2 regions of the Alicyclobacillus sp. CIJ1 genome follow, and region 1 is predicted to be linked to the other one. Evidence: riboswitches for the same ligand, from Rfam matches in the RefSeq annotation. Region 1 holds a riboswitch; the other holds the start of a gene.
What was found. A riboswitch is a leader RNA that binds a small molecule or an ion and turns the genes downstream of it on or off. The one in region 1 is predicted to bind cyclic di-AMP.

Region 1 (4,632 bases):
TGCGGACATAACACCAGTTGTGAAGCGCACAACGAGAAAAAGCCCTGGCAACCCGACGAGGAGCCAGGGCTTCTCCGTTCATCCCCAAGTGCTTAGCGGCCGACGCGCAAGCGGCGTTCGGATAACGACGACGTCCGCTCCATCTCGGCGTCCTCTCCGACGCTCGCCGCGTTCAGGGTGAGGCCGCGCGTCTCCGGCGCCAGGAAGAGACAGATCAAGAATCCGCCGAAGGTCACGAGCGCCCCCACCAGCATGGTCGGACCCACGCCATAACGAGCCAAAGCCCACGGCAAGAGATACGTGCCGGCCACGGCTCCCAGCCTGCTGATGCACGTGGTCACGCCAACCGCAGTCCCGCGCACCTCGGTGGGAAACAACTCGTTTGGGGCGAGCCATTCCATGATGTTCGGCCCGCCGGAAAACAGCGCGTACAGCAGAAAGCCGACGCCGATGACCCAGAGCGGCCCCTTCGGAAACAGCCCAAGGAGCAACATGCCGACGGTCATGACGGCAAACGAGACAATCATCGTTGCCCTGCGCCCCAGCCGGTTCAAAAACCAGAGCGCAGGCACGCAACCCACGATGAACAGCACGCTGATGAGCGCCGAACCGTACCCGGACGATCCGCTGAGCACGTGGTAGTCGTCAAGCAGCGTCGGGCCGAACGTCAACATCGCGAAGAGCGGCGCGACCGCGGCCGTGAAGAAGCCACTGACGTACAGCGTGCGCTTCCAATACGTGCGATTGAAGAGCGTCAGGTAACTGGTGCGCGTTCGCTTTTCATCTGGCACCGCGATGTGCTTCAGGCTGGCTCCCGGCCCGTAAATGTCGCGAAGCACCTTCAGCGCTTCGCGCGCCCGACCGTGCTGCAGCAACCAACGCGGAGACTCCGGGGTTCCGAGCCGCAAGATCACGAGCACGATGCCCGGCACCGCGCTCGACGCCAACATGTACCGCCATGCGTCCGGTCCGATGGGCAGAAGCCACTGTCCCACTAGATACGCGACCGTGGCGCCCACGTACCACGCGATGACCGTCACACCGAGCATCATGCCGCGGTGTTTGCGCGGCGCGAACTCGGTCAAAAGCGACGTTGCGATGGGATAATCCGCCCCGACCGCGATGCCGAGCACGACACGCAAGGCAAAGAGTTCCCAGGCGCTGTGCACAAAGAACTGCAAAACCGAGGCCACGATGAGCAACACGAAATCGATGGTGTACATGAGCTGGCGTCCAAATCGATCCGTCACGTACCCAAGCAGTCCGCCGATGAAGATGCCAATAAGTGCCGATGCCCCAATCAGGCCGCTCCACATGGCGTCGAGGTGCAGTTCAGGCGTCAACTGCGTGAGCGCCACGGCGACGATGCTCAGGATGTACCCGTCAAGAAAAGGCCCGCCCGACGAATAGATAGTGAGCTTCAGGTGAAAAGGGCTCCACTTCGCATCTTCGACCGGATTGGCCGGCCTTGTCGCTTGCAGGTCCATGGTTTCCCCCCCTCAAGGTATGGCGATCTCGACTGCGCCACCTGCGTAAAAGCGGACACAAAGCCGCGAGATCGCACGAGGGGGATCCGCAGATGAGGTACACCAACGAGGCTCACCGGTGGGAAAAGCGAGGAGAAGAAAACGGCGATACATGGCATCGTCCCCTTTCCGTGCGCTTACGAGGTTAGCTGACGGGTTAGGGCGGAAAGGCGCCCCACGACCAAAGTCGTTTCACCCCGAGAGTTGGGTCCCCCGTTTCCTCCGAAGGAGGAATTCAGCGCTGCCGCTTGTATCGCGATGCGATATGCGATGTACACGTTACGATACACGAAATGTGAGAGGAACGCAAGGAGAAGGGAAATTCTTGGACGTCCGCCCCGGGCGGCCACCGCGAGGCCACCCAGCGCGGTGCCATGCGTCAGGTCGATGTCGGATTCTTGATGGCCGTGAGCACCGCGTCATAAGACGGATCGAGAATGCGAATGTCCGCCGACTTCGCGAGCTGTGCCACGAGTTTCGTCTCGCTTTCGGCATTTTGCTGCTTGATGGCCTGGATGATCTGCGACCGAACGGCCGACAGCGGCTCTACGTGTTCTGGCGTAATGGCCTGGCACTGCACGATGTCGTACCCGCCCTGCACCTTGAGCGGCTCGCTCACTCCGCCGGCCTTAAGTGCGAAGGCCGCGGAGGCAATAGAGGGTTGATCCGCCTTCAGCTCATCCATCGTGAAGGTTCCGAGCACCCCACCCTTCGCGCGCGTGGCCGCGTCGGTCGACATGGATTTCGCCACGGACGCAAAGGGCGTCCCAGACCGGATTTCTACAAGAGCCTTCTCCGCATCCGCCTTCGTCTTCACCTCGATGATGGCAATCTTGCGCGTCTCCGGCACCGTGAACATCGACTGGTTCTGCTTGTAGTACGACGCAATCTGCTTGTCCGTCACGTGGACCTGCGCCTCGGCGAGCTTGGTCGCGAGAATGTTGTCGCGAATCTGGCTCAGAAATTGCGCCTTCGTCATGTGGTTCTGCGCCAGGAGCGCATTCAGCTGCGCGTCAGACGTGATGCCGTTCTGCATCTCGATGGCGGTCAGTTGCTGATTGATTTCCGCATTCGTCGCCGTGACATGTTCCCTGGCTGCCGCCTGCTCAATCAAGGCATTGGCAATGAGCTCCTCCAGCATCGCCGATCCGGCGTAAGCCTCCGACTGCTGCGCGAGCTCCTGCCTCGTGATGGGCGTCTTGCCGACCATCGCCACCACCGAGCCGCCCCCATGCGCCGCGTACGTGCCAAACCAGACACCACCCAAGATTAGCGCGCCCGCGGCTGCGCCGACGATGCCGGAAATCCACCGTTCCTTCTTCAATTCCATCCTCCTTCAGTCTTTCCGCACCCTGGGCTGCACATCCCAGTTCAAGCAAGCCTATCACGCGGCTCCAAATTGCGCAACACGTGCTTCTGCACTTTTCCCGTCGCGTTCACCGGCAGGGATCGCGCGATGACGATCTGCGACGGCCGCTTCGGCTTGGCAAGGTGCGCCGCACAGAACGACTCCAGATCGGCGCGCAGCGCGTCCGCATCGACGCCGTCTGGCTCCTCCGGGACCACCCACGCGACGGCCCGTTCCCCGTAAAGCGGATCCGGAAGTCCCACCACGGCGGACCGCGCCACCGCCTCGTGCGCGTTCAGCACGTCCTCAATTTCCCGCGGCGAGATCTTCTCGCCCGCCCGGTTGATCATCTCCTTCGCGCGTCCGGTGATGTACACGTAGCCATCCTCATCCATGTAGCCGAGATCGCCCGTGTAAATCCATCCCGGGCCATAGCCGTAATCCGGCGCCGGCTCCATGCCCACATAGTGATGGATGACATTGTCTCCGCGGATGGCAATTTCGCCGAGCTCATACGGGGCGACGGGCTTGCGCTCTGCGTCCACAATGAGGAGCGACATCCCCACGGGCTTCCCGACCGATCCCGGCTTGCGCACGCCAGGCGGCAGCGGGTTGGTGCAGATCTGCCCCGCCGCCTCGGTCATCCCGTACGCCTCGATGACCGGAACCCCAAACGCCGCTTCAATTCGCGCGGCCACCGCCGGCGTGAGCGGCGCGGAGGCGGATCGCAGAAAGCGAAGCGTGCCGAGCGCCTCTTTTGGCGCCGGCCGTTTGGCGACGATCGATAAAATCGTCGGGACGCACGAGACCCAGGTCACGCCGTGGTGGCCAATATCGTCCCAGAACAAGGAGGCGTGGAATTTATCGCGCATGACGATCCGCCCGCCCGACACGAGTGTCGACAAGAGGACGATCACCTGGCCGTTGATGTGGAAAAGCGGCAGGATGCAGTAGGCCACATCCGAAGCCGTGAGCGCGTGGCTTCGAATGACGTTCTGCACGGCGGCCCACAGGTGTCCGTGCGTCAAGAGCACGCCTTTGGGCTCACCCGTGGTGCCAGAAGTGAACATGAGCACGGCTGGCTCTTGTTCCGAGGTGCCTTGTCGCGCCCCGGGTTCAGATGTCGAGGAGCGTTGCCAGATTTGAACCACCTGGCCTTGCGCGGCATCCATCTCAAAGCAAAGCCCGCGGTTGAAGCGGTGCTTGTGAAGCACCTCGCTCCACCGTTCACCAGCTGCGGGCGAAACGATGCCGTAATCTGCCCGATATCGCGCAAGCGCTCGTTCGAGTTCGCCTGGTGGCATCTCGCTGTTGGCTGGCACGCAAATGGCGCCGTGTTCCAGGCATGCGAGATAACCGACGACAAACGCATACGAGTTCGGCAGCGCCACCATCACGCGATGCCCGGGGTGCACGCCAATGGCGGATAGCTTGGCCCGAAGCTCCTGAACGTGTGCGCGGAGCTCGCCGCACGTATACCAGCGGCCGTCCCAGAGGACGGATCGCGATGGATCGGCGAGCGCTCGCGACAACGTGTTTTGCAGAGACGACATGAGAAACACCTCGATTTCATGATTTGGAATCCGCGTATCCAGGGCGTGTCATCCCGCCGCACTAGACGCAGCTTTGCGCGCCGGGGACTTTGGCAGACCTGTCTTTTCGCCGACGATGTATCCGACGAACGGAATCCTTCCAATGAGGTACGCGGCGACGCCGGAGCTCACGTAGGTCAGCGCAATCCAGACGGGCAGCATCGCG
Region 2 (4,632 bases), on a different contig from region 1:
CCGCAGGTTTTTCCGTTGACGGAGCCGAACGCCCGTCTTCCGAAACACTGCTGTTGTCAAACATCTCAATTTGCGTGCAATTCGTTTGTTGAAGCGCGTAGTAAGCCTTGGCCACGAGGTCAGACGGTCCGCTGACCATCACCAGGTACTCGCCCTCTTTGATAGAGCGCTCGAATTGGACCGCTTTTTCGTGCTTCAGGCCCCAGCCGACGAGCAATCCAGCCAGCCCGCCAAACAAGGCTCCTTCCACCGCCGAGGTCAAGGCGTACGCGATGGGTCCAAAAAGGAGCAATGGCCCCGTCACCGGCGCGAAAAACACGGTGAAGCCCAGGAGCAAGCCGAGCATACCGCCCCACAAGGCGCCAAATTTGCTGCCTTCCTTGGCCACGCCGCGGATGGTCGTGAAGCCAAGCGGGCGATCTTCGATCGAGAAATTCTTCCCGACTAATGAAATATGCTCCGCCGGGATCTGCCTTTCTAGTAACATTTCGACCGCCTTTTCCGCGTCGACATAGGTCTTGTATGTCGCAGCGACATGATCGGTATGGCGATCGTGCAATCCTTGCGACGATAACGCTTGATTTTCGGTTGGTTCCATTGGCACACTCCTCTATCGCCTGCGCAGACTCGGACAGCCCCAGTGTATCAGGGCCCAAACGCAGGAGCAAATCCGGGGGACTTCCACGGTGTTCCATCGAGCCTCGCAGAGGGCAATGGGCAGAAGGAGGGCAGAAGAAAGAGGCATAACTGTGCGTGAACATAATTGCGAGTGAACCAAAAATGGCGAGGGCTCAAAACCCTCGCCATTTTTGCGTTTGTTGGCGGAGAGGGTGGGATTCGAACCCACGGTGCCCTTGCGGACACGGCGGTTTTCAAGACCGCTGACTTCAACCACTCGCCCACCTCTCCACATGACAACGAAGGAGAGGCCAAACCTCCCCTCCAAATGGAGCGGAAGACGGGATTCGAACCCGCGACCCTCGCCTTGGCAAGGCGATGCTCTACCCCTGAGCTACTTCCGCATATGTCCACGTCCGAACGCAGCTATACTTTACATCGACGTTGAGACGCGTGTCAACTCCTCCAGGCGCTCTACAACTCCACAAAACGTCACAAAGGTGAGCGCCGGTCCCGGAAATTTCGATACAAATGGCCGCGCCCCGAGCGCTATAATATCGTCAAGGCGAGTTCATCAACAAGGGGAGATCCGGGTTGCCAGCCATTCCGCAGTGGGTTGTATATGCTGCCGCCGTCGTGTTCCCCATTCTGGCCTTTGCACTGACACCGCCAAGCATATGGGTCAACCGACTCGTTTCGTCGCTGTCCATCCATCCAACGTTTGATGTCTCCCGTGTGACATCGGTCAACGTGTACGGAACGGAACTACGTGGACGTGATCGCGACCGGTTTCTTCACGCATTTAACCAGGCAGATTTCCTGTTTGAGCGGGGGATGATCCCCGAACTCAACTATAATCCGATTTTTATCCGCGTCAAAGAGGGTAAGCGGATGTATGAGTTCACCGCGTACCTCTACGGGGACGGCATGGTCCAAATGGTCCGGCACAAGCGGAAAAAGAACGTTCCCTACCGCGTGTCATCTCAGCAGTTGGAGATGGTGCTCCAATCCTGCGTCCGGGATCCCTGGTGGGTGAGCTGAGGCACGAGCCGAGCTTCAAGCGGATTTCAAGCATGGTGTGTTAGGTTACAACCGTACCGCGCTTATTCCAGTTTCGGTACGGAGGTGGCAACGATGCCAATGTTCCTGCATCGGAAGGCCCTTGTTGGTTCGGCCGCTGTTCTGTCGACCCTCGCCGCGGGCGGCGGTGTGGTCTTTGCAGCGGTTGACCGCGGTCACGAATCTGTGCGCGCAGCCAGCGAGCAATCGGGATCGCCGATGCGCGCGGATCGTCAAATCTTGCGCACGCTGAGGCAAGACCTTGTGAGCGAAGCGGCACAGGAACTCCATCTCACCCCAACCGCTCTTCGCCAGGACTTGCGAGAAGGCAAGACGATGGAACAGCTCGCCGCGCAAGCGGGCATCTCTACGTCCACGCTTATCTCGAATCTCGAAAGCAAGGCCCAGTCAGACATTCAAGCCGACGTTGCGAACGGAACCCTCACGAGCGCACAAGCTTCGAAAATCGAATCGAAGGTGGATCTCGCCATTCAAGCGTGGATGAACGGAAAGTGGCCGACTGGATGGGACAAGATGCGTCCGCGCGGAGCCGGCGTGTGGCGCCGAGAATTGATTGCGACTGCCGCGCAGGACTTGCACCTGTCGACCTCGTCGCTCATCGCCGATTTGCGTAAGGGGCAAACCCTCGCCGAGATAGCTGCGGCACAGGGCGTCTCCACGTCGACGCTCATCTCCGACCTCGAGAATGCGGCGCAAGCCGACATCCAAAAAGCCGTTTCCAATGGAAAGATCACCGCGAGCGAGGCGCAGGCGATATTGGGGCGGATCGACACGTGGATCACGGACTGGGTCAACGGCACGCTCCCCCATCCTTCAGGCGCCCATCTGCCAGGCGGGCAACCGACATCGTCGACAACCGGTTCCAATACGGCTTCCAACGCGTGAAGTGCAGTTCCTCCACGGCCCCGATGTCGAGTCGGGGCCTTTGCTTTGGCCCCCGGATGGTGTCCCGATGTCCCTTCGCGTCGGTCGCTTGATGATGTTCCGCGGAGTTCCGTGAAGTTCCCAAGCTCCAAGATCACCCTTTGACTTTCCACAAGGAACCGTATCGAAGAAACCAATTTACCTGTGGCTCTTCCTTTTAAGGCATTCATCCTCCGCCCGATCCATGATTCTCGTAATGAATGAGCTTGCGCTTCCTGTTACGCTTTCAGTGCACCACTCACACCAAGATTACGCCGAATCCTGCGAAACGCAGGTACGGGGGACAAGCGGGCTTGACGCCCAGGGGTGAATTGCGCCTCGTGCGCATAGGGGGACTCTTCCACCCGAACCCGTCAACTAACCTCGGAGGCTACAGGAGGAGAAGCATGCTGCCGAAACGAACGTCCCTTGGAGCGATTGCCGCGACGGCCGCCACTCTTGCAACGCTGACCATGGGCGGCTGCACAGCCCTCGCGCAAACTTCGTTGCCCCCTGGGGTTCATCTCGATCCGTCCATTCGACCTCTCGCTTCAGAAAACGCGTCTTACCAACAGAAAACGCAGGCGGTCCTGGAAGTGGCCGAAAGCAAGATCGGCACGCCCTACATCTGGGGGCACAACGAAGACCGCGGTCAGTACGGATTTGACTGCTCGAACTTTGTGGAGTACGTCTATCACCACGCTCTCGGGTATCGCTTTACGACCTCGTCACGCCTTCAATACCTCGAAGTAGGCTGGCGCGTCCCGTACAGCGACCTGAAGCCTGGCGACCTGCTCATCTTCGACGACGGCGGGCATGTCGGGATTTACGCGGGCAATGGAGAAATGATCCAGTGCGGCGGCGGGCTCGGACGCGTCGGCTTCCTCAGCGTGCGGCCGGGATCGTACTGGTATCGGCACCTGTCGGCTGTTCGACAAATGTACACTTGAACCCTAAAGTCGCCCGGCCGCTGGCACCATCCGCTTCGGCCGGGCCCATCCATTCTATAGCCCCCCTTGCGTTGCATAATTTGCCCTTCTATGCACATCTTACAACCATGAACCGATCCCGATGCATAGGTATGTGCCTCACACTCGTCTGTGCAGCCGCTTGTTGGTGCTCGAGCGCCGCGCCGGCGCGCGGAACGACGGTGGCGAAGCAGGCGCACGCGACCGCCCACGCGCAGTCGGTGTCGTGGCGATCCGAGCCGGAGGCCATCACGGTGTTCGGCCGCAGCTACGACATTCGCCGGTGTCGGAAGCTCACCGACACGTTTGTCGTCACGGCCTACAACCTGGATCGCTTCTCCACCGGAAAGGACCCTGGCGATCCCGGCTTCGGAGTGACGAGCACCGGGCGGCCCGCCGTGATCGGACGGACCGTTGCCGTCGATCCGGCGGTGATCCCTTACGGCAGCCTGCTCTATATCGAGGGCGTGGGCTGGCGAATCGCGGAAGACACGGGAGGTGCCATTCGAGGCCATCACATCGACGTGCTCATGCCGTCGCGGAAACATGCCTTGCAGTTTGGGGTGAAGCGCAACTGCCGGGTGACCGTGTACATCCCGGACGATCTCGACGACGTCTAGTGGTTGCGCAAAAACTCGCGAATCTGGTCCATGAAGGGAGCGAACAGATCCGCGTAGCGCGAGACGGCCTCGCGCACGTCCTTCGGCGTGATGCGGGCGTGATCGCGAAGCAGGCGAGATCGGAAGTCGATCACGCCGGTGAAGACATCGAACCACCGAGCGTCGAGGACCTCTTCCTCGACGAGGACTTTGACGATATCGGCGTAGCCGCCGGGATCGCGCATCACAAGCGCGTCGATGATGAGCGACGCGATGTCGGTGACGTACTCGACGCTGGTCCACAGCGCGCGCTCGGCGGCGAGCCGCCACGTGAGATCTTCTTCCCACGCGTCCTCTCGCTCGGCCAATTCCCCCAACCACGCGGCCCGAGCGCTGAGGGCTTCGAGCCACGCCTCAATTTGCCGCTTATGATCCTTCGTCAGAAACACCGTCTCACCTCACTT

Region 2: it holds a riboswitch for cyclic di-AMP, as region 1 does, so the genes downstream of both, AC27E8_RS14255 (C40 family peptidase) here and AC27E8_RS14875 (MFS transporter) in region 1, are expected to answer to the same signal.

Annotation. Positions count from the first base shown of each region.
Region 1 is NZ_BAAJPH010000147.1:24,418-29,049, forward strand. Features, by position in the region: gene AC27E8_RS14870 (DUF378 domain-containing protein) at 1-11, shown strand, start outside; gene AC27E8_RS14875 (MFS transporter) at 93-1,487, opposite strand; cyclic di-AMP (ydaO/yuaA leader) riboswitch at 1,645-1,777, opposite strand; gene AC27E8_RS14880 (peptidyl-prolyl cis-trans isomerase) at 1,906-2,856, opposite strand; gene AC27E8_RS14885 (AMP-binding protein) at 2,898-4,427, opposite strand; gene AC27E8_RS14890 (acyltransferase) at 4,476-4,632, opposite strand, start outside.
Region 2 is NZ_BAAJPH010000143.1:241,394-246,025, reverse strand. Features, by position in the region: gene AC27E8_RS14280 (general stress protein) at 1-598, opposite strand, end outside; tRNA gene AC27E8_RS14275 (tRNA-Ser) at 820-909, opposite strand; tRNA gene AC27E8_RS14270 (tRNA-Gly) at 948-1,022, opposite strand; gene AC27E8_RS14265 (YfmQ family protein) at 1,213-1,659, shown strand; gene AC27E8_RS14260 (hypothetical protein) at 1,753-2,583, shown strand; cyclic di-AMP (ydaO/yuaA leader) riboswitch at 2,865-3,009, shown strand; gene AC27E8_RS14255 (C40 family peptidase) at 3,009-3,551, shown strand; gene AC27E8_RS14250 (3D domain-containing protein) at 3,752-4,189, shown strand; gene AC27E8_RS14245 (DUF86 domain-containing protein) at 4,186-4,617, opposite strand; gene AC27E8_RS14240 (NUDIX domain-containing protein) at 4,622-4,632, opposite strand, start outside.